3 regions of the Cronobacter muytjensii ATCC 51329 genome follow, and region 3 is predicted to be linked to each of the others. Evidence: riboswitches for the same ligand, from Rfam matches in the RefSeq annotation. Region 3 holds a riboswitch; each other region holds the start of a gene.
What was found. Region 3 has a riboswitch for thiamine pyrophosphate ahead of thiM (hydroxyethylthiazole kinase). Riboswitches for the same ligand answer to the same signal wherever they lie in the genome.
Positions count from the first base shown of each region.

Region 1: another riboswitch for thiamine pyrophosphate. It lies ahead of thiC (phosphomethylpyrimidine synthase ThiC); the one in region 3 lies ahead of thiM (hydroxyethylthiazole kinase).
Region 2: another riboswitch for thiamine pyrophosphate. It lies ahead of thiB (thiamine ABC transporter substrate binding subunit); the one in region 3 lies ahead of thiM (hydroxyethylthiazole kinase).

Region 1 is NZ_CP012268.1:3,669,705-3,675,978, reverse strand. It holds gene thiG (thiazole synthase) at 1-180, opposite strand, end outside; gene thiS (sulfur carrier protein ThiS) at 182-382, opposite strand; gene AFK63_RS16895 (HesA/MoeB/ThiF family protein) at 372-1,121, opposite strand; gene thiE (thiamine phosphate synthase) at 1,114-1,749, opposite strand; gene thiC (phosphomethylpyrimidine synthase ThiC) at 1,746-3,647, opposite strand; TPP riboswitch at 3,768-3,877, opposite strand; gene AFK63_RS16880 (Rsd/AlgQ family anti-sigma factor) at 3,930-4,433, opposite strand; gene nudC (NAD(+) diphosphatase) at 4,536-5,309, shown strand; gene hemE (uroporphyrinogen decarboxylase) at 5,350-6,274, shown strand, end outside.
Region 2 is NZ_CP012268.1:3,274,774-3,281,047, forward strand. It holds gene AFK63_RS15060 (sugar efflux transporter) at 1-411, opposite strand, end outside; gene sgrT (glucose uptake inhibitor SgrT) at 531-695, opposite strand; gene sgrR (HTH-type transcriptional regulator SgrR) at 782-2,446, shown strand; TPP riboswitch at 2,482-2,583, shown strand; gene thiB (thiamine ABC transporter substrate binding subunit) at 2,616-3,599, shown strand; gene thiP (thiamine/thiamine pyrophosphate ABC transporter permease ThiP) at 3,575-5,185, shown strand; gene thiQ (thiamine ABC transporter ATP-binding protein ThiQ) at 5,169-5,870, shown strand; gene AFK63_RS15085 (DedA family protein) at 5,864-6,274, opposite strand, start outside.
Region 3 is NZ_CP012268.1:1,133,761-1,140,034, reverse strand. It holds gene yegS (lipid kinase YegS) at 1-338, shown strand, start outside; gene fbaB (class I fructose-bisphosphate aldolase) at 798-1,850, opposite strand; gene thiD (bifunctional hydroxymethylpyrimidine kinase/phosphomethylpyrimidine kinase) at 1,996-2,796, opposite strand; gene thiM (hydroxyethylthiazole kinase) at 2,783-3,580, opposite strand; TPP riboswitch at 3,614-3,710, opposite strand; gene AFK63_RS21150 (hypothetical protein) at 4,964-5,905, shown strand; gene AFK63_RS21145 (YadA C-terminal domain-containing protein) at 5,914-6,274, shown strand, end outside.

The sequences.
Region 1 (6,274 bases), 1.8 Mb from region 3:
TGCCTGTAACGGCGCCAACAGGGCATCATCACGACGCGTCAGATCCACGCGCTTCATGGCGAGCGTCGCCAGTTCGCTGCCGCTTTCGCGCAGCGCCGCCAGCATGAGCGCGGGCGAGGCGAATTTACCGGTGCCGGTAAACAGGCGCGATTGAAAGGTTTTATCCGCAATACGTAACATCTCAGCCTCCTGCGATAACCTGAAACAATGTCAGGCTGTCGCCTTCCTGCAATGCATAATCGGGCCACTGACTGCGCGGCAGAATGGTCTGGTTGATGGCGAGCGCCGTACCGGGCCTGTCGAGTTTTAGCTGTTCCAGCAGTTGCGCTGCGCTAAGCCCCTCGACGCACTGCATCGCCTCATCGTTCAGTTCAATGCGCATGCTTGCCTCCGCACACCGGACAGTCTGCGGCGCGCTGTAGTGTCAGGGTACGCCAGTGGCTGGCGCGCGCGTCGAAGAGGCGCAACTCGCCGCGGTCTGGCGTCACGTCGCACAGCAGCTTGATGGCTTCCAGCGCCTGCAGCGTGCCCATCAGCCCGACCACCGGCCCGAGCACGCCCGCGGTGCGGCAGTTTCGCTCCGGTTCGCTGTCATCAGGCCACAGGCATCGGTAGCAACCGTATTCGAAAGGCGGCGCGAATGTGGCGATTTGCCCGCCCATACCGACCGCGCTGGCGGTGATAAGCGGCGTACCGTGCGCCACACAGGCCGCGTTAATGGCCTGCCGCGTCGACATGTTGTCGCTGCAGTCGAGCACCAGATCGGCCTTGGAAACCGCCGCATGCAGCGCGTCGCCCTCAAGTCGCTGGTTCAGTGCCACGGTCTCGATTGCCGGGTTAAGCGCCTTCAGGCGTCGTAGCGCGGCAAGTGATTTCGGCTGTTCGATATCCCCGACGCCAAACAGGATCTGGCGCTGAAGATTGCTAAGGTGCACCGCGTCGTCATCCGCGAGCCAGAGCGTGCCGACGCCCGCGCCTGCGAGATAAAGCGCGGCTGGCGAGCCCAGCCCACCGAGACCGACGATCAGCACGCGGCTTTCCAGCAGCTTTTGCTGGCCGTCAATCGCGATATCTTCCAGCAGCAGCTGGCGGCTGTAGCGCATAAAATCCGCGTCATTCATCGCCCACCCCCGCGAGTTCGAGCAACTGTTGCGTCGCGGCGCGCCAGTCCGCCGCCTGCGTAATGGCGCTTACCACCGCGATGCTGCCGACGCCGGTTTCCAGTACCCCAGGGGCGCGCGCAAGACTGATGCCGCCGATGGCCACGGTCGGGTAGTCACCGAGCCGTTTCACATGCGCGGCCAGCTGCGCCAGCCCCTGCGGGGCAGAAGGCATCTGTTTGGTCTGGGTGGGAAAAACGTGGCCGAGCGCGATATAAGACGGGTGCGCCGCCAGCGCCACGTCGATTTCCATATCGTCGTGAGTAGAAACGCCAAGCCGCAGTCCGGCGGCGCGGATGGCGTTGAGATCGGCGGTTTCCAGATCTTCCTGGCCAAGATGGACGCCGTACGCCTGATGTTTAATGGCCAGTCGCCAGTAATCGTTAATAAACAGCCGCGCGTGATAGCGTTCCCCCAGCGCAATGGCGGCCCGGACATCCGCTTCGACGTCGGCATCGGTTTTATCCTTGATACGCAGCTGTAGCGTGCGCACGCCCGCCTCCAGCAGACGCGCTATCCACTCAACGCTGTCTACCACCGGGTAAAGCCCCAGGCGGCGCGGTACGGGGGCGAAAAGCGGCGCCATCATTCCACCTCCTCCTGACGCAGATAGATGTCGCCGCCGCGGGCGCGAAAGCTGCTGGACATATCCGCCATACCGGCGTCGATGGCCTGTTTCGCGGCGTAATCGCGCACCTCCTGGGTGATTTTCATCGAACAGAATTTCGGACCGCACATGGAGCAGAAGTGCGCCACTTTGCCGGATTCCTGCGGCAGTGTTTCGTCGTGGTAGGCGCGGGCGGTGAACGGATCGAGCGCCAGATTGAACTGATCTTCCCAGCGGAATTCGAAGCGTGCTTTGGACATCGCGTTGTCGCGGATCTGCGCGCCCGGATGCCCTTTGGCAAGATCGGCGGCGTGGGCGGCGATTTTGTAGGTGATAAGCCCCTGCTTCACATCCTCTTTATTGGGCAGACCAAGATGCTCTTTGGGCGTCACATAACAGAGCATGGCGCAGCCGAACCAGCCAATCATCGCCGCGCCAATGCCAGACGTGAAGTGATCGTAGCCCGGCGCGATGTCGGTGGTGAGCGGCCCGAGCGTGTAAAAGGGCGCTTCATGGCAGTGCTCCAGCTCTTCGGTCATGTTGCGGCGGATCATCTGCATCGGTACGTGGCCTGGGCCTTCAATCATCACCTGTACGTCATATTCCCAGGCGATTTTCGTCAGCTCGCCAAGCGTGCGCAGTTCCGCGAACTGCGCCTCGTCGTTGGCGTCCTGGATGGAGCCTGGGCGCAAACCGTCGCCGAGCGAGAGCGAGACATCATATGCGGCGCAGATTTCGCAGATTTCACGGAAATGTTCATAGAGGAAGTTCTCTTTATGATGCGAAAGGCACCATTTAGCCATGATAGAGCCGCCGCGCGAGACGATGCCCGTCAGGCGTTTTGCGGTCATCGGCACGTAGCGCAGCAGCACGCCTGCGTGGATGGTGAAGTAATCCACGCCCTGTTCGGCCTGCTCCAGCAGCGTGTCGCGAAACATCTCCCAGCTGAGATCTTCGGCGATCCCATTGGCCTTCTCCAGCGCCTGGTAGATCGGCACCGTGCCGATCGGCACCGGGCTGTTGCGCAGGATCCATTCGCGGGTTTCGTGAATATAGCGTCCGGTAGAGAGGTCCATGACCGTATCGGCGCCCCAGCGGGTGGCCCAGACCAGCTTTTCCACTTCTTCTTCAATCGATGACGTCACCGCCGAGTTGCCGATATTGGCGTTCACCTTCACCAGAAAGTTGCGCCCAATGATCATCGGCTCCGATTCGGGGTGGTTGATATTGGCGGGGATAATGGCGCGCCCGGCGGCCACTTCATCACGCACAAATTCCGGCGTGATGTTGTCTGGCAGACGCGCGCCGAAGCCTTCGCCCGGATGCTGCTGACGTAGCACCGCGCCGCGAATGCGCTCGCGCCCCATGTTTTCGCGAATGGCGATGAACTCCATTTCCGGCGTCACGATGCCCTGACGGGCGTAGTGCAGCTGCGTCACGCGCTTCCCGGCCTGCGCGCGCTTCGGTGTCAGCAGGCCGCGAAAGCGCAGGTCGTCGAGCCCGTCGTCGGCGAGACGCTCGCGGGTGTAGGCGGAGCTGCGCGCGTTCAGGGTTTCCGTGTCGTTACGTGCGTCTATCCAGCGGCTGCGCAGCTTTTCCAGCCCTTCGCGCACGTCGATGCGCACGGCCGGATCGCCATACGGGCCGGAGGTGTCATAAACCGGCACCGGCTCGTTGGGTTCAATGCGCGGGTTTTCTTTCGTGCCGCCCGCAAGCGTCGGGCTCAGGCGGATTTCGCGCATCGGCACGCGAATATCGTCGCGTGAGCCAGTGAGGTAGATACGGTGGGAATTGGGAAAGGCGGTGCCTTCCAGCGTGTCGATAAAGTGTTGTGCGGCGGCGCGCTGTTCGCGGCGGCCAGGTTTGTTTGATACAGACATAGCGCATTCCAGTTAACGGTCAGGAAGTGGCTTGTCAGAACAACGGAGGAGTAATGGCGATGCGCCCGCGCCGCGTTTACCGATCTTCAGGAGCGGCAGACGGCTCCCTGAGCGGGGCATAATGGAATTACTCTTGTTCCCTTCGCAGGTATTAACCTGATCAGGTTCCGCGGATCCCGAATTAACGGTCTCAGCCCGTGCTTGCGCACTGGGCACTCCGACAAGATAAACCCCGCAACAGGTGCGGGGACGTGATTAAACTACTCGCGAATCATTGCAAACTCAAGCCGGACGGGCAAGACCGGCTTCATCATTGGCGCTTTCGCTCAGGTTGTTGTCAAAGGCCAGCAGGATGAGCTGGTCTTCCAGCGCGAAGCGGGCGGCGAGCGCCTCGCCGATGCCGGAAAGCGCCTCCTGGAACTCCAGGCAATTATCGTGATCGATAGCGCTTTCCAGATGGGTGTCGTAGAAATCCATGAGGTGCTGGGTGTTGGCCTCCAGCTGCGGGTAGATCTGCGTGGCGGCGACCAGCGGGCTGGTGCCTTCCATTTCGCTGATGACACGTTCGTAGATATTGAAGTGACCGGCGGAGAGATAATCCACCAGACAGTGACAAAAATCGTCCAGCGCCTTTTCATCCAGCGCGGTGAGCGGCTCCTTGCCGGGCTTGATGCCGACCATTTTGTAATAGGTGACTAACAGATGGTTGCGGGCGCCAAGCCAACGATCAACTAACTCATTACTCCCACCAACGCGTTCCGTCAGACTTTTTAGCTGGTTTAGCATGATCGACTCCATGAGATATAAGATGTAAAAACGCAAATGACCCAAAATATGTAAAAACAATGTTAATAACGTGCCAGTGAAGCAGAGGTAGCGCAATCAATTATGGAACGTACATTAGAAAATTTAGACCATGGCTGGTGGATAGTCAGCCATGAACAGAAATTATGGCTGCCAAAAGCAGAATTACCTTACGGTCGGGCCGCGGATTTTGGTCTTACGGGCGAAAAGGCGCTGCAAATCGGCACCTGGGAAGACGCGCCGGTATGGCTGGTGCTTCAGAAGCGCGATGACGAGATGGCCTCGGTGCGCCAGCTTATCGATCAGGACGCCGGGCTGTTTCAACTGGCGGGGCGCGGTGTGCAACTCGCCGAGTTTTACCGCTCGCATAAATATTGCGGCTACTGCGGTCATGAGATGCACCCGAGTAAAACCGAATGGGCGATGCTTTGCGGACACTGCCGCGAGCGCTACTACCCCCAGATCGCGCCGTGCATCATCGTGGCGATTCGCCGTGAAGATAAGATTCTGCTGGCGCAGCACACCCGTCACCGCAATGGCGTCTATACCGTGCTGGCCGGGTTTGTCGAAGTGGGCGAAACGCTTGAGCAGGCGGTGGCGCGCGAGGTGATGGAAGAGAGCAGTATCCGTGTAAAAAACCTGCGCTACGTGACGTCCCAGCCCTGGCCGTTCCCGCAATCGCTGATGACCGCCTTTACTGCGGACTACGACAGCGGCGAAATCAAAATCGATCCTAAAGAACTCATCGACGCAGGCTGGTATCGCTACGACCAGTTGCCGTTGTTGCCAGCGCCGGGCACCGTCGCGCGCCGCCTGATAGAAGATACCGTGGCGCGCTGCCGGGCAGACTACGAATGACGTGGTACAATGGCGCCCTGTCGCTTGAGGAATAAGAAAAATGACCGAACTGAAAAACGATCGTTACCTGCGCGCCCTGCAACGCCAGCCTGTCGACGTCACCCCGGTGTGGATGATGCGTCAGGCGGGACGTTATCTGCCGGAATATAAGGCCACCCGCGCGCAGGCGGGCGATTTTATGTCGCTTTGCAAAAACGCCGAGCTGGCGTGCGAAGTGACGCTACAGCCGCTGCGCCGCTATCCGCTTGATGCTGCGATCCTCTTTTCGGACATTCTGACGATCCCGGATGCGATGGGGCTGGGGCTCTATTTTGAAGCGGGCGAAGGCCCACGCTTTGCCTCGCCGATCACAGGCAAAGCGGATGTCGAAAAGCTGCTGGTGCCGGACCCGGAACAGGAGCTCGGCTATGTGATGAATGCGGTACGCACCATTCGCCGCGAACTGAAAGGCGAAGTGCCGCTGATTGGCTTCTCCGGCAGCCCCTGGACGCTCGCTACCTACATGGTGGAAGGCGGTAGCAGCAAAGCGTTTACCGTTATCAAGAAGATGATGTACGCCGAGCCGCAAACCCTGCATTTGCTGCTCGATAAGCTCGCGAAAAGCGTCACGCTCTACCTGAACGCCCAAATCCGCGCGGGCGCGCAGTCGGTGATGATTTTCGATACCTGGGGCGGTGTGCTGACCGGGCGCGACTATCAGCAGTTCTCACTTTACTACATGCATAAAATCGTCGACGGGCTGCTGCGGGAAAACGAAGGCCGCCGCGTGCCGGTGACGCTGTTTACCAAAGGCGGCGGTCAGTGGCTGGAGGCGATTGCAGACACCGGCTGCGACGCGCTGGGACTGGACTGGACGACCGATATCGCTGATGCGCGCCGTCGCGTCGGGCATAAGGTCGCGCTGCAGGGCAACATGGATCCTTCCATGCTTTACGCGGCGCCCGCCCGCATCGAAGAGGAAGTGG
Region 2 (6,274 bases), 2.1 Mb from region 3:
GCGGGCCGAGTTATCGGCATATTCACGCGCGAGAGCAAACAGCTGCGGCATGGCGGTATTCGCGAGCGACGCCAGCAGCACGCCTGCGGTAATCAGCGTCAGGTAGTGGCGGTTAAAGGCGAACAGCACGCAGTTTGCAACGGCCATTACACAGCAAAAGAGGATAAGTTTACGTCGGTCGCCCCGGCTGTCGGAGCGCTTCGCCAGTAACAGGCTTACCGCAATCCCGGCGATGGCGTTAACGGTGTAAAACAGCCCCACCCAGAACGGCGGCGCGCCGACTTCACGGCTCAGAAACAGGCTCAGCGTCGGCGCCTGTAGCGCCCCCGCCACGCCCATCATAAAAGCGACAATCATAAAGGCGAGATAGACCAGATTGAGACGTCTTGCAGGCGTGAGGAACCACAACATCGGGCGCATCCTTTCGTTTAAGGCGGGCGGAAAAGTGTTCATCATAGACGAAAAAAGCCAGCAGTAGCACACTGCTGGCGGGTGAAAAGCACCAATACTCAGTTACACGTGATGTCTGCTTAACGGCGCTTAAACGTCACCGGGAAAGTCGTCTCCCACTGCATCACATCATTCAGCATCCGTTGCGGCGTCTGACAACTCAGGCGGGCCAGCCATGAGCCAGAAAGACGTTTTGTTGCACTGAAATACCGTTGGTAAAACCTGCCCGTTGCTGACGTTTTCATAAGCACCTCCGCTTTCATCGAAGAGAAGTATTGCCGTAATATAGGGAATATTAAATTGATGAGTTTCCCGCAGGAGTTCCCCTTTTATGCCTTCAGGTCGTCTGCAACAGCAATTCATCCGCCTGTGGCAATGCTGCGACGGCAAGCCCCAGGAAACCACGCTCAATGAACTGGCGGATCTGCTGAACTGTTCGCGTCGCCATATGCGGACGTTGCTGAACGCGATGCAGGCGCGCGGCTGGCTGACCTGGGACGCCGAAGCCGGGCGCGGCAAGCGTTCGCGGCTGCGTTTTCTCTATACCGGGCTCGCGCTTCAGCAGCAGCGGGCGGAAGATCTGCTGGAGCAGGACCGGATCGATCAGCTGGTGCAGATCGTTGGCGACAAATCCGCCGTGCGTCAGATGCTGCTCTCGCATCTTGGCCGTAGCTTCCGTCAGGGGCGTCATATCCTGCGCGTGCTCTACTACCGCCCGCTGCAAAACCTGCTGCCCGGCAGCGCGCTGCGCCGCTCAGAGACCCATATCGCCCGGCAAATCTTTAGCGGGCTGACGCGCATAAACGAGGAAAACGGGGAACTGGAAGCGGATATTGCTCATCACTGGCAGCGTATTTCCCCTTTTCACTGGCGTTTTTTTCTGCGCCCCGGCATTCATTTTCATCATGGCCGCGAACTCGACATGCTCGATGTCATCAGCTCGCTGCAACGCATCTGCGCCCTGCCGCTTTACGCGCATCTCCGTCAGATAGTCTCCCCTACCGCCTGGACGCTTGATATTCACCTGAGCGAGCCGGATGACTGGCTGCCGTGGCTACTCGGCAGCGTACCGGCGATGATCCTTCCACGCGAATGGCCGGATCTGCCGAAATTCGCCAGTCAGCCGGTCGGTACCGGCCCCTACGCGGTGGTACGCAATAATAGTACGCAGCTGAAAATCCACGCCTTCGACGACTATTTCGGCTACCGGGCGCTTATTGACGAAGTGAATTTTTGGGTACTGCCTGAAATCGGCGAAGAGTTAAGCTGCGCCGTTCAGCTTGAGGGTCCGACGCGTGAGCCGGAAGAAAAAGCCGTCGAAAGCCGTCTCGAAGAGGGCTGCTACTACCTGCTGTTTGATTCCCGCTCGCGCGTCGGCGCGATGCCGCAGGTACGGCGCTGGGTAAGCCATCTGTTCACGCCCGCGCGCCTGCTGCATCGCGCCGCGCCGCAATATCAGCGCATCTGGTTCCCGGCCTACGGCCTGCTGCCGCGCTGGCACCACGCGCCGCAAATTCTGGAGGCGCAAAAGCCCGCCGGGCTGGAGCGCCTGACGCTCACGTTTTATGGCGATCACATCGAGAACCGGATAATCGGCGCGCTGCTGCGCGATATTCTGGCGCAGGAACAGGTTGAGCTGGAGCTGCGTGAAGTGAGCTACGAGGAGTGGTATCAGGGAGAGATAACCAGCGATCTGTGGCTGAACAGCGCCAATTTCACGCTGCCGCTTGATTTCTCGCTGTTCGCGCAGCTGTGCGAAGTGCCGCTTATCCAGCGCTGTATCCCGCTCGACTGGCAGGGCGACGCGCAGCGCTGGCGCACCGGCGCGCTTAACCTGCCGCAGTGGTGCCAGACAATGCTGGAGCGGCAAGACATATTACCGCTTATCCACCACTGGCTGATGTTACAGGGCCAGCGCAGCATGCGCGGCGTACGGATGAATACGCTCGGCTGGTTTGATTTTAAATCCGCCTGGTTTGCGCCGCCCGAGCCGTAACCCTTTCGCAACATTACGCAAATCATTACAATGGGCCGTTCTCAACGGGGTGCCGCCGGAAAACCGACGCGCTGAGATAATACCCGTCGAACCTGATCCGGATAACGCCGGCGAAGGGATTTGAGGCTACTGCTCAAAATCCTTTGCCCCCATTTGATAAAGGTGCAAAGTGTTAAAAAAACTGCTTCCGCTGCTGGCGCTGGTCGCCGTCCCGGTTTTCGCCAAACCCGTACTGACCGTCTACACCTACGATTCCTTCTCCTCCGAATGGGGTCCTGGCCCGAAAATCAAAACCGCTTTTGAAGCCGAGTGCGGCTGTGAGCTGAAATACGTGGCGCTGGAAGATGGCGTGTCGCTGCTCAACCGCCTGCGTATGGAAGGCAAGAACAGCAAAGCTGATGTGGTGCTGGGGCTCGACAACAACCTGCTCCAGGCTGCCACCGCGACCGGGCTGTTTGCGAAAAGCGGCGTTCCGGCCGGTGACGTCAACATCCCGGGCGGCTGGAACAACGACACCTTCGTGCCGTTCGACTACGGCTGGTTCGCCTTTGTCTATGACAAAAACAAGCTGAAAAACCCGCCGAAAAGCCTGAAAGAGCTGGTGGAAAGCGATCAGAAATGGCGCGTTATTTATGAAGATCCGCGTACCAGCACGCCGGGGCTTGGCCTGCTGCTCTGGATGCAGAAAGTCTACGGCGACAAAGCGCCGGACGCCTGGCAAAAACTCGCCGCGAAAACCGTCACCGTCACGAAGGGCTGGAGCGAAGCCTATGGCCTGTTTCTGAAAGGCGAAGGCGATCTGGTACTGAGCTACACCACCTCGCCGGCTTATCACATCATTGAAGAGAAAAAAGATAACTACGCCGCCGCGAACTTCAGCGAAGGCCACTATTTGCAGGTGGAAGTCGCCGGGCGCACCGCCGCCAGCAAACAGCCGGAACTGGCGGAAAAATTCCTTAAATTTATGGTTTCACCGGGTTTCCAGAACGCGATCCCGACCGGCAACTGGATGTATCCGGTCGCGGCTGTCACGCTGCCGGAGGGCTTCAACGCGCTGACGAAACCGCACACCTCGCTGCAATTTACCTCTGAGGACGTGGCCGCGCAGCGCGCCCAATGGACGAGCGAATGGCAACGCGCCGTGAGCCGCTAACACCGGGCTGGCTCTGGCCCGGCCTCATCGCCGCCCTGCTGATGGCGGCGGTGGCGCTGGCGGCCTTCACGGCGCTCTGGACGCACGCGCCGCACACCGATGCCCGCGCCCTGCTGAACGACAGCTATCTGTGGCATGTGGTGCGCTTCTCCTTCTGGCAGGCGTTTCTCTCGGCCCTGATCTCCGTCGTGCCTGCCATTCCTCTTGCCCGCGCCCTCTATCGCCGCCGCTTTCCGGGGCGGCGAACCCTGCTGCGCCTGTGCGCCATGACGCTGATCCTGCCCGTGCTGGTGGCGATCTTCGGCCTGCTCAGCGTCTACGGGCGCAGCGGCTGGCTGGCCGCGCTCTGCGCGGCGCTTGGCATCGAATGGTCTTTTTCGCCCTACGGCCTGCAGGGCATTCTGCTGGCGCACCTCTTTTTTAATATGCCGATGGCGACCCGCCTGCTGTACCAGACCCTGACGCAGATCCCCGGCGAACAGCGCCAGCTGGCCGCCCAGCTTGGCATGCGCGGCTGGGATTTTTTCCGGCTGGTGGAGTGGCCCTGGCTGCGCCGCCAGATCCCGCCGGTGGCGGCGCTGATTTTTATGCTCTGCTTCGCAAGCTTCGCCACGGTACTGGCGCTCGGCGGCGGGCCGCAGGCCACTACCATTGAGCTCGCCATCTACCAGGCATTGAGTTACGACTATGACCCGGGACGCGCGGCGCTGCTCGCGATTCTCCAGATGGGCTGCTGCCTGTCGCTGATCCTGCTGAGCCAGCGTCTTAGTAAAGCGATCCCGGTGGGCGCGACGCTGGTGCGCGGCTGGCGCAACCCGGAAGATTCGTGGCGCAGCAAACTGACCGACGCGCTATTAATTACCGCCGCGCTGCTGCTGTTGCTGCCGCCGCTGCTGGCGGTGCTGGTGGATGGCTTACGCGGCGACATGGGGCACGCGCTGGCCGACCCGGCGCTGTGGCGCGCGCTCTGGACATCGCTGCGCATCGCGCTTTGCGCGGGCCTGCTGTGCGTCATCCTGACCATGATGCTGCTCTGGAGCACCCGCGAGCTTTACCTGCGACACCGCCGTCTCGCCGGGCAGAGCCTGGAGCTTTGCGGCGTGCTGATCCTCGCCATGCCGGGCATCGTGCTGGCGACCGGTTTTTTCCTGCTGCTGAACGCCACTGTCGGGTTGCCAGCGCGCGCCGACGCGATAGTGATTTTCACCAACGCGCTGATGGCTATCCCCTACGCCCTGAAAGTGCTGGATAACCCGATGCGCGATATCGCCGCGCGTTATGGCGCGCTCTGCGCGTCGCTTGAGATACGTGGGCTGAACCGGCTGCGGCTGGTAGAGGCGCGCGCGTTGCGCGTACCGCTCGCGCAGGCGATGGCCTTCGCCTGCGTGCTGTCGATTGGCGATTTCGGCGTGGTGGCTCTGTTCGGTAATGAGGATTTCCGCACGCTGCCCTTTTATCTCTATCAGCAGATCGGCGCTTATCGCAGCGACGCAGGCGCGGTGACGGCGTTGCTGCTGCTGCTACTCTGTTTTCTGTTGTTCACCTTGATTGAAAAACTTCCGGGGCGCCATGCTGACACTGACTGATCTCACCTGGCTGTATCACCATCTGCCGATGCGCTTTACGCTCGACGTCCGCGAGGCCGAGCGGATAGCGGTGCTGGGGCCAAGCGGCGCGGGTAAAAGCACGCTACTCAATCTGATTGCCGGGTTTCTCGCCCCCGCGAGCGGCACGCTGCGCCTCGCGGGCGAAGATCATACCCATACGCCGCCGTCACAACGCCCGGTGTCGATGCTGTTTCAGGAAAACAATCTGTTTAACCATCTGACGGTGCGCCAGAACATCAGCCTCGGGCTCTCGCCCGGCCTGCGGCTGGACGCGCAGCAGAAGCGTCAGGTGGAAGAGATGGCCGGTAAAATGGCGATTGGCGACCTGCTGGAGCGGCTGCCCACGGCGCTCTCCGGCGGTCAGCGCCAGCGGGCCGCGCTGGCGCGCTGCCTGGTACGCCAGCGCCCTATATTGCTGCTCGACGAGCCGTTTTCCGCGCTCGATCCGGCGCTACGTCAGGAGATGCTGACGCTGCTTGAGCACCTCTGCGTAGAAGAAGGTACGACGCTTTTAATGGTATCGCACAGCGTGGAAGACGCGGCGCGCATCGCGCCACGCAGTCTGGTGGTCGTGGAAGGCCGCATCGTCTGGGACGGCCCCACCGCGCAGTTGCTGAGCGGCGAGGCCAGCGCATCGGCGCTGCTCGGCATCACGCCTCACTGAGCGCCGGTCACCACTTTCCAGAGAATAGCGCGGTAGACAGGCATCAGTGGATGGCTCTGGATAGCAAACAGCGCCGCTCCCGCCGCCACCGCCACGCCGGGCGCCAGCCAGTGCAGACGCGCGCGCGGCAGGTAGCGCGTAAGGCGGTCTTCGGTTTTGCCGCTGCGCCACCAGCGCCAGAGCAGCCACGCCGCGAACCATGTCAGCAGCGCCACTCCGCCTAACAGCCATTTAAACGCGCCGCTTTTCATCTCTGGCGGGATATCGATGGCGGCGCCCGCCAGAATGCCCGGCAGAAAGTAGAACGGCGGCCAGAGCAGGCAGCCGAGGATATTCGGCGGCAGGAATTTACGCACCGGCAGGTCAAGCATGCCCGCCACCATCGGCACCAGTGGGCGAGTCGG
Region 3 (6,274 bases):
ACTGGCAGGGCGACGCGCTGGTTATCGGCATCGGTAACGGGCGTCAGGCGGGCGGCGGCCAGGAGCTTTGTCCGGCGGCGCTGATTAACGATGGGCTGTTGCAACTGCGCATTTTTACCGGTGAAGAGCTGCTGCCAGCGCTCTTTACCACGCTGACGCAGCCGGAAGACAGCCCGAATATTATCGACGGCGCGTCAGCCTGGTTTGAAATAACAGCCCCGCACGACATTACCTTTAACCTCGACGGCGAACCGCTGAGCGGCCAGCATTTCCACATTGTGATTAAGCCCGGGGCGCTGCACTGCCGCCTGCCGCCGGATTGTCCGTTGCTTAAATAAATGGATGTATGGCATCGCGGTTTGCGGGACGGCGGGTGCGCTACGCTTACCCGCCCTACCAGTGATGCAACGGTATGAAACGTTGTAGGGTGGGTAAGCGCAGCGCACCCACCATCAGCACCGCCGTCAAATGAAAGGCATTGCCTGTTCAATACGGGTGAACCATGGAACTCAGGAATATGTACGCCTGGTGACCTGTTCCGTTCGCCACAACGCGGATTCTCTCTGTCACGTATACTCACGCGAACGTGTTAAGGGGGCTCGCCGCCGCCCCCTTAACAATCCCGGCTCGCGGCCAAAGGGCAGCCGCAAAGGAAAACACACGGCATCGGCGGTGGCTTTTGTGGTTTCGTAGGGCGGGTAAGCGCAGCGCACCCACCGTTTACCTCGCCACACCATTTACCCCACCCACAAAAAACGCGCCCGCAGGCGCGTTTTCAATGCGTAACCACACCGCCGTCAGGCAATCGTCACTTTCTTGTCCAGATACACATCCTGCACCGCGTTAATGAGCTTCACACCGTCGGCCATCGTTTTCTTAAACGCCTTACGCCCCAGAATAAGCCCCATGCCCCCCGCGCGTTTGTTGATAACCGCCGTGCGTACCGCATCGGTGAGATCGGCCTCGCCGCCGGACGCGCCACCCGAGTTGATAAGCCCCGCGCGGCCCATATAGCAGTTCGCCAGCTGGTAGCGCACCAGATCGATAGGGTTATCGGTGGTCAGCTTGCTATAGACGCGATCGTCGGTATAGCCGAATTTCAGCGCGCTATAGCCGCCGTTATTCTCCGCCATTTTCTGCTTCACGATATCCGCGCCGATGGTCGCTGCCAGATGGTTGGCCTGACCGGTCAGGTCGGCGCTGGAGTGGTAATCCACGCCCTCTTTCTTAAAGCCGCTGTTACGCAGATACGCCCACAACACCGTCACCATGCCAAGCTCATGCGCGCGCTCAAACGCGGCAGAAATTTCTTCAATCTGGCGACGCGACTCTTCGGAGCCGAAATAGATAGTCGCCCCCACCGCCACCGCGCCCATATTGAACGCCTGCTCAACGCTCGCATACAGCGTCTGATCGTATTGCGTCGGGTAGCTCAGGGTTTCGTTGTGGTTAATCTTGACCAGGAAAGGAATACGGTGCGCGTAGCGACGCGACACCGACGCCAGCACGCCATAGGTTGAGGCCACGCAGTTGCAGCCCGCTTCAATGGCCAGCTCGACGATGTTTTTCGGGTCGAAATACATCGGGTTAGCTGCGAACGACGCGCCCGCCGAATGCTCGACGCCCTGATCCACCGGCAAAATAGAAAGATAGCCGGTGCCCGCGAGGCGCCCGGTGTTATAGAGAGTCTGCATATTTCGCAACACCGCCGGAGGCCGGTTGTTATCGATCATTACGCGATCGACATAATCCGGCCCTGGCAGATAAAGCTGGTCGGAGGAAATGGTCGTACAGCGGTGCTGTAACAGGCTATCGGCATCGTTGCCGAGCAACTGCGCAATATCAGTCATCATACGCTCCCGTAATTGTCGGCGGACGACGCCCGCCGGACGAAAAGATCCTTACCCACCCGCTAACCGGGCAGTCTAAGCCTGGTACTGAATAGCACAGATTGCCAGACCTGAGCGCATTTTCAGTTTATTCTGCTGGCACGGTTCACCACCATGCATGAAAATGATGGACAGGCCCGATCCCCTCCCCTACTTCCAGACTATCCGCCTGTTGCAGCGCTTTTGTCAGCCACGCTTTCGCCGCCGTCACGGTTTGGACCCAGTCATAGTGGCGTGGGTACAGCGCCGCCAGCGCGCTGGAGAGCGTACAGCCGGTGCCGTGCGTGTTTTTCGTCGCCACGCGCGGCGCAGTAAAGCGCGTGGCGCCGTCGCGGGTAAAGAGCCAGTCCGGGCTTTCGGCATCATTGAGATGGCCGCCTTTCATCAGCACCGCGCCGCAGCCGAGCGCCAGTAACGCCTCGCCCTGCTGGCGCATCTCCGCCTCGCTGCGGGCGTGGGCGGTATCAAGCAGCGCCGCCGCCTCCGGCAGATTTGGCGTGATAATCGCCACCTGCGGCAGCAGCCGTTCACGCAGCGTACGCACCGCCGACGGGCTCAGCAGCGGATCGCCGCTTTTCGCAAGCATCACGGTATCCAGCACGATATTGCGCACCCGGTAGCGCGAGAGCCGCTCCGCCACGGCCTCAACCACGTCCGTTTCGGCCAGCATGCCGATTTTAGTGGTGTCGATACGCACGTCGCTTAGCACCGAATCGAGCTGGGCGGCGACAAACGACGGCTCAATGCGGTACACGGACTGCACGCCGCGCGTGTTCTGCGCCACCAGCGCGGTGATGACCGAGGTGCCATAAGCGCCCAGTGCCGAAAAGGTTTTCAGATCCGCCTGGATACCCGCCCCGCCGCTCGGGTCGGTGCCAGCGATAGTCAGCGCGTTAATGCGTTGCATGGTGACCTCCGAACGCCTGCGCATGCAGGCTGTCGAGCAATGCGGACGCGAAACTGCCCGGCCCCTTCGCGACAGCAAGCGCCTGTTCGCCCGCGCGCTTCATCAGCCAGCAGGCCGTCGCGACATTCTCAAGACGATCGCCCGGCAGCGCACAGCAGGCGGCCACTACCGCCGAGAGCGCGCAGCCGGTGCCGACCACGCGCGTCAGCATCGTGGTGCCGCCGTTGACCGCCAGCATACGCTCGCCGTCGGTGATGTAATCGACCTCGCCGGTCACCGCGACGACGGCGCCGCTGCGACGAGCCAGCACAGCCGCGGCTTCACGGGCGTGATGCGCGCTCTCGGTGGCATCAACGCCGCGTCCGCCACGGCTCACACCGGCCAGCGCGAGGATTTCCGATGCGTTCGCGCGGATAGCCGCGGGCCTTTGCGCCAGAATCTCATGCGCGAAGTCCGTGCGAAGCGTCAGCGCGCCGACCGCGACCGGGTCGAGCGTCCAGGGCGTTCCCGCCGCACGGGCGCTGTCGATAGCCGCGCGCATTCCCTGCTGCTGCGGGCGCGTGAGCGTACCTAAATTAATCAGCAGGGCATCGGCGATGGCCGCGAACTGCGCGGCTTCGTCGGCATCCACAACCATTGCGGGCGAGGCGCCCAGTGCGAGCAGGACATTAGCCGTGAAATTTTGCACCACATCATTAGTGATGCAATGAACCAGCGGAGCGTGACGGCAAAGTTGAGTGACAACAGGCGCGGCATGGGTGCCGCAAAGCAGGTCAGAAGACATGATTCTCTCCTGCCAGGCGCGAAGACGGGATACCGGACAGGCATCTGACTTCCCTACGCTGGCATTATCCAGATCAGGTAATACGGGTATTTCTCAGCCTTCACGCAGAAGGGCACCCCGAGTCAAATCAATTACAAAACAATGAGTTACACACAAACAAGTTGTAAGTTCTTAGTGTAACCGGGGCCGTAGGCAGGGTGCAAGATTTTTCGATTTATCACAGCAGTTATCACACTCGAAATAGCTGCATCACGTAATCAAGCGCTTTAATGAGTTCATCCGCTTGTATTCCGCTTAGGGTGTACAAAGCGTAGGAAAGTGGTCATTGTCGCAAGCTTCCAATTACTGGCCCTGTCCGGCATTGCCTTCTTCACGCAAGACAGGAGCAAAAGACAAACAACGCCAGTAAAAGGGAGAAAATACTAAAGACCAAAAACGTCACAACATAACCGTATAAGCAAGGTTTTCAGATTTGCCAGAAACTTATGTTGATATTCTTGATGTTCCAGACTTAACTAATGCTTTAGCTGCGTTCTTTTTACGTGCCAGGTTAATAATATATATTTATTGGGTGTCATTGCTTCAATCTCCAATATTAAATTGGGAAGTAATTAATTTACTATAGCCTTAGCTCAGGAAGAGCAAGCCAACCCCCTGACGGGGGTTTAGTTAGCTTTCGCGGGAGCCTGGAGGGGCGCAACGCTCCCCGTATAACTGCTGTGTTAAGCGATGCTATACATAGCTAAGGCTATAAAACATCAATTTTAATACCGATATAATCATTACAATAACGTTAAATTTAAATATTAGAGCAGTATTTCCCTAAAACATTTCCTATACCTAAGAAACTTACAGTTTCCTACAAGCTTCACTCTAAGAACAACAGACCGCTAGTAGAAGAAGAGGGAAAGAAAGTAGTATATGAAAATTATTAACCTTTCTTTGGCCTTCCTTATCGGTTCTCTTTTAATGTTCTTCCTCTTATCGTCACTCTCATACTGTGGTTTTTTAAAGCCAGAGCGCTAACAACTCTACATCTTACCTCTGTGCATATGGACGATCACACTACCAATATGTATTTATCTGCTATAAACGCATATCGTTTTTATAAGGTATTTTAATAACGTACTAGTAAACCAAGTATATTGAGAATAGAAATCACCATCGTTAATCCAGCTTTGTCTTTCATTCGAAATATCTTTTCAATACTTCTCGTTTTTAATACAACGAAATATTCATCAACCAATACTTTTTGTGATCTACGTCAAAATTGTAATCGTTTCCATACGGGATAGTTCGCTTCATAAATTAAGTGCGTTTCTTTAATAGAGACAAAGCCTGTTTAAGGCGCTTGCAAGCGAAACCGCTTTCAATAAATCAATAATGTTAATGGTGATGGTTAAAATGAAAACTTCAAATGTGAAAACTGTAGTTGCTGTTGCTGTACTTGGCGCTATCGCGGCTTCATCTGTTAATGCCGCTCAAACTCAATACGGCTACGAAACTGTAAGCGCTAATGCTTCACAGCTTAACGCGCAACTGAATCATATCAGCCGTTTTAACAGCGCCATGAATCAGGCTGATAACGCTCCTGATTCTGTTTACGCTCCGGCTGGTCATGCTCATGGGGTGTTGTATCCTGTATTGGCTCCGCATAAAGTTCCGACTGCTGCACCTGATGCTATTCCGGGCAAACAACCGATGCCTGCCATTGTTAAACACGATCCGAATGGCATCCCTGTACCGTCTAAAATTCCTGCCTATAACAAAGCTCCGGCTCCGCTGGCTATCTACGGCACACCGTCTAAGATGCCTGTTCCTCCGGCTCATATGGCTATCCCTCAGCCACTGCCGCAAGCTACTCCTGACAAAATGCCTGTACCGCTTAAAGTTGTAGCTCCTGCACCACTGGCTATCTATGGCGCTCCGGTTAAACAGCAACAAGCACCAGTAATGCAAATGGTTAACCTCACTCCAGCTAAACAACCTGTAGCCACGCCAACTAAATTACAAGTTGAAGTCATACCGGTAAAACAGAGCTATGTAACTGATAAAGTGATTACAGACACTATCAACCCTGTTACGCCATATACTAATAATGAAGTAATAACCAATGTTAATAAACCGACACATGTTATTACTCCGGTAGCTGCTCCGGCTCAACTGGTTAAAGCTGAAACTACCAGTGAAACTATTGTGACCACGAACAAACCTGCCCGTGTTGATACTCCAGATGTTTCGGCTCCTTTAGTGAAAAGTGAGCCAACGACTAAGGAAACCATTACACAGTTAACAAACCAGATCATATTGATACTCCGGTTGTAAACACTACATTGGTCAAAGCTACAACTACTAGTGAAACAATCTATCCGAAGGTTGAACAACCAAAACTGAATATCGTTCAGGTTGATAATACCAAAGCTATTACTTCTACTGATGTCATTGAAGATAATGCTAAAAATGGTATTGCAACCACTAACAAACAAGAGATTGTTATCTCTGCAAAACCATCTAAAATAGCGACTACTAAAACTACCTCAAATAACGCTTACTCAAATAGCGTATACGCTCAACAACAAGCCGTAGACGCTCAAACTGCAGCCGCTGCTAATAAATCTGCTGTAGCTAATGTTAAAGCTCGTAGTGAAGCTAATAGCGCTGCTGTTCAGTCTCACGCTAACACACTGGCTAATC